One region of the Streptomyces sp. NPDC088246 genome, then DNA from elsewhere that is predicted to be linked to it. Evidence: riboswitches for the same ligand, from Rfam matches in the RefSeq annotation. Region 1 holds a riboswitch; the other holds the start of a gene.
The links. A riboswitch is a leader RNA that binds a small molecule or an ion and turns the genes downstream of it on or off. The one in region 1 is predicted to bind cobalamin.

Region 1 (2,197 bases):
TCGACGAGTGGACGACGCGGCCCGGCTCGGCGGTCTGGTTCGCGGTCCGGTTGGAGGCGTCCTTGAACGTCATCCAGCCCTGGCCGGTCTGCGCGAGGGTACGCATCATCCGGCCGTACAGTTCACGGGCCGGCATCGACTTGCGGGCCAGCCCCTTGGCCTCGGCTGCCCGGTACGCGGCGTCGAACTCGTCGCCCCACAGGTCGACCAGCTCGGGCACATCGGCGGGCGAGAACAGCGACCAGTCGCCGTCCGCGTCGACCCGGCGCATGAACTCGTCCGGGATCCAGTGCGCCAGGTTGAGGTTGTGCGTACGCCGCTGGTCCTCACCCGTGTTGTCGCGCAGCTCCAGGAACTCCTCGATGTCCGCGTGCCAGGTCTCCAGGTAGACGGCGGCGGCGCCCTTGCGGCGGCCGCCCTGGTTGACCGCGGCGACGGAGGCGTCGAGCGTCTTCAGGAACGGCACGATGCCGTTGGAGTGCCCGTTGGTGCCGCGGATCAGTGAACCGCGGGCGCGGATGCGGGAGTACGAGAGACCGATTCCGCCCGCGTGCTTGGAGAGCCGCGCCACCTGGTGGTAGCGGTCGTAGATCGAGTCGAGCTCGTCGAGCGGGGAGTCCAGCAGATAGCAGGAGGACATCTGCGGATGCCGGGTGCCCGAGTTGAACAGGGTCGGCGAGGACGGCAGGTAGTCGAGCCGGCTCATCAGCCCGTACAGTGCCGCGACTTCGTTCAGGGCACGCTTCGAGTTGTCCTCGGCGAGCCCGGCCGCGACGCGCAGCATGAAGTGCTGCGGTGTCTCGATGATCTGGCGGGTGTGCGGGTGGCGCAGCAGATAGCGGCTGTGCAGGGTCCGCAGCCCGAAGTAACCGAAGCGGTCGTCGGCGTCGTCGGCGAGCGAACGCTCCACCAGCGCGTCGAGTGCGGCCGCGTGCAGCGCGACGAACTCGGCGGTACGGTCCGCGATCAGGCCCTCGCGGTGCCCGACGGCGACCGAGGCGGAGAAGGAGACCGCGCCCTGGCCCGCCGCCTCGTCCGCGATGGTGCGGGTCAGCAGCCTGGCCGCGAGCCGGGAGTAGGCGGGGTCCTCGGAGATCAGCCCCGCGGCGGCCTCCGTTGCCAGCGAGCGCAACTCCGCCGCGTCCGACCGGGCGCTACGGCCGCGCAGCGCGGCGGCGGCGACGCGACCGGGGTCGGTGTCGGGCAGATCGACGGTGAGGTCGGTCAGGGTCCGCAGCAGTGCGGTCCCCGGTCCGTCGTGTGCGGTTCCCTCGGACTCGGCCGCTTCGGACACGGCGACTGAAGCCGGATCGGCTGGCGCGATGGTCACGTGGTGCTCTCCCTCGCTCGGCTCGGGGCCGGCGGGGAGCGGGGCAGCCGGGCAGAGGCGGGCCCGCGTCGGGGCAGCACTCATTACGGCGTCCACCGGCCCATCCGCGAGGCCCGGACGTCTGGCATCCGGTTCGGTCGAGCCGGATGCGCTGTCGGCAGGTCCTCGGACTTACTTGAGGGTGCGCAAAAGCACACCGAATACACCGTTGCGGGACAGTTCCGGATTCGCACCGGATTTCCCTGCGGCGACAGCGAGCACGAGCATACATGTGGGGGCCGTCCGATGAGACAGCCCCCACATGTTGTGTCGCGCAACGGAATTCGGAACGCGCGTACGGCCCGCCGCTGAGCGCACGGACGGCCCGCCGCGCCCCGCTGGAGGGGCCTCGACGGGCCGTCGTACGGCTGTGGGAGCGGTCGTCAGTGGCCGCCGCCCGGGGCCCCCGCAGTGGCCGGCGGGAGCTCCACCTGGACGCCCTTGTCGCCCGCGTCGGCCGTGTAGTCGGCCGGGGAGGTCTCGTCGATACCGGCGGGTGCCTTCACGGCGTTCAGGGCGAAGGTGAGCACCACCGTCACCACCACGTTCAGCACGAACGCGGTCAGGCCGATGTAGCCGATCTCGCCGATGCCCGGGATCTCCTTGGACGACCCGCCGAAGTGCGCCTGGGTCGGGCTGGCGACCCCGTACGCGGCCACCGTCCCGTACACCATGCCGACCGCCCAGCCCGCGAGCAGTGCCCAGCGGTGGAACCAGCGGGTGAACAGGCCGCCGACCAGGGCCGGCATCGTCTGGAGGATCCAGATGCCGCCGAGCAGCTGGAAGTTGATCGCGACCGTCTTGTCCATGGTGAGGACGAAGGCGAGC
Region 2 (2,197 bases), on a different contig from region 1:
ACGTCCGCGAGTGCCGGATCGTTCAGCAGCCGCTTCTTCTTGGCCGCCACCGTAGTGCCTCCGTAGTCGTAGATCACGACCACCTCGGGCTTGCGCTTGATGACCTGCTCCCAGGACACGTCGCCGAAGGTGGCGTCGAGGTCCGCGAAGACGTTCCTGCCCCCGGCGAGCCGGACGATCTCGTTGCCGATGCCCTTGCCCCCCGCCGTGAACGCGGAGCTGTCGCCGGAGTCGTACACGAACACCGAGGGATGTGAGGAGCCCTTGAGCTCTGCCTCGACCGTCGTGATCTTCTGTCGTTCCTCGGCGATCAGCTTCTTGCCGCGCTCCGGTACGCCGAAGACCCTGGCGACTTGGGTGATCTCGGTGGCGAGCTGATCGATACCGACCTTGCCCCTGGTGCAGTTCTCGATGTTCAGCCGGGTGTTGATGCCGTCCTTCTGGAGCCCCGCCCGGTCCTGGCCCTTGGCCTTGTCGAAGGCGCTGCTGTACCCGCCGTAGACGAAGTCGGGGTTGGCGCCGAGCAGCACCTCCTTAGAGGGGTACTCCTTCGCGAGCACCTTGGTCCTGGCGTACGCGGACCGGTACTTCGGCAGGATGCTGTCGTCCAGGTAGGCGGTCCCGGCCAGCCGGTCCTGGAGCCCGAGGGCCAGCATGATTTCGGTGACGTGCTGGTTCATGGTGACGACCCGCTTCGGCGGGGCGTCGAAGGCCGTCTTCGTACCGCAGTTGGTGACCGTGTAGGGAAAACCGTCCGCGGCCGGTGCGTCTTGTGTCTTGCCCTCGCCGCCCGTGCCGGAGCCGCAGCCGGTGAGCGGCAGCAGAAGCAGCGGTATGAGCGCGAGTGGTACACGGCGGATCCGGAGCATGGCCGAGCCTTTCCGGGGGATGTCCTCGTCCCCTGGGTTGTACGAGAAGGCGGCGCGGCCAGTATCTGGCTTCCGGGCTGCTGCAGCCCGGTCACAGTGGCGGGACCGTACCGGATTCACACCGGTTTCCTGACGCGCGTCGCCTGAGTTTTCGGAGCCCATTCTGTCAGACCGCAAATTCCGGCAGGCCCTCAGCCGCCTTGCGCTGCCCTCCCCGGTCGGCCCCGGGCGCCGACGTCCGCGACGACGACCGGCACCGCGGATGCTGGGTCGCAACCAGTGCCACCTCATGACTGCTCTCGCCAGACCCCGTCATTGCACCTGGCCACGTCAACCTGAGGTTGGAAAGGAGTGATCGGCCGTCCGGAGTCTCACCCACATGGGCATTGGCCTGGACGCGGGACGAGAAGCGGTGATCACGTTGAGGGAAACACAAACGCCACGGCACGGGCGTCCAGGTCCTCACCGATCCGTTCGCGCGCCGGCTCTGGGCTTCGCTCGCCCTGTCCGGCTCGACCCACGACCTGACCGCCGCCCGGCAGTACGGAATCATTGAGGCCCTTGCAGATGCGGGACTCAAGCGGTGGGACAGTTCGGGTCTCGTTTCGGGCCACCGCCTCAAGAGATGGAAGCGCCGCCACAACAGCAGCCCCGCCAAGATCCGGCCCCGGCGAACGGGCCACGGCCGCCTTCAGGGGCCGGCGACTCCTCCGAAAGCTCCACCGCAGCACCAATCGCAGCACCGGCGTTGCGAAGGCCGTCCTCACCCTTCACTACGCCTCAAGCTGAGATTGGAAAAGGCTCACTGGCGTGACCGAGCCGGAATCGTACCGGCTTCGCTGCAGCGCGGGCCTTTCGCTTCGCCCGCATAGTTGGACGCTCTGGCAATCCCGCCGCGTCATGCCGTGCTCTGGCGACGTTCCGTCAACCGGCCTTAGCCTCGCGCTTTCGCGCGCCCAGCAGACTGGAGGTCTTGATGTTGTAAGTGATCTTCGGTCGTAAGCTCGTTGTCGCCTGCCGGTGTGAGTCCGGTCCGGGTAGCTGCCAGGAGGCCCGGTAGCAGACTGGCGGGGTCGGGGGGAAACGCCCGGCGGGACGCCTGGGCCAGCAACAGCGAGCCGATGCTGGGCGGGGAGCGGAACGACGCCTCGTTCATGGGCTATCGGGATCGAGGCGGATCTGCTCAACGACGACCGTATCGCCCGTGCTCTGGACGCGATCGCGCCCCAGCTTGACGGCATCGTCGGCAGTGTGGGAGCGAGCGCGATCGCCGAGTTCGGCATCGATGTCTCGCGCCTGCACTGGGACATGACCAGCATCTCCCTGCA

Region 2: linked by a shared signal. The riboswitch ahead of ACIPEK_RS39765 (ABC transporter substrate-binding protein) and the one ahead of ACIPEK_RS10485 (ribonucleoside-diphosphate reductase subunit alpha) in region 1 are both predicted to bind cobalamin.

Annotation. Positions count from the first base shown of each region.
Region 1 is NZ_JBIURV010000005.1:263,515-265,711, forward strand. It holds gene ACIPEK_RS10485 (ribonucleoside-diphosphate reductase subunit alpha) at 1-1,330, opposite strand, end outside; cobalamin riboswitch at 1,469-1,610, opposite strand; gene mctP (monocarboxylate uptake permease MctP) at 1,753-2,197, opposite strand, start outside.
Region 2 is NZ_JBIURV010000058.1:6,739-8,935, forward strand. It holds gene ACIPEK_RS39765 (ABC transporter substrate-binding protein) at 1-869, opposite strand, end outside; cobalamin riboswitch at 908-1,031, opposite strand; gene ACIPEK_RS39770 (IS1634 family transposase) at 2,031-2,197, shown strand, end outside.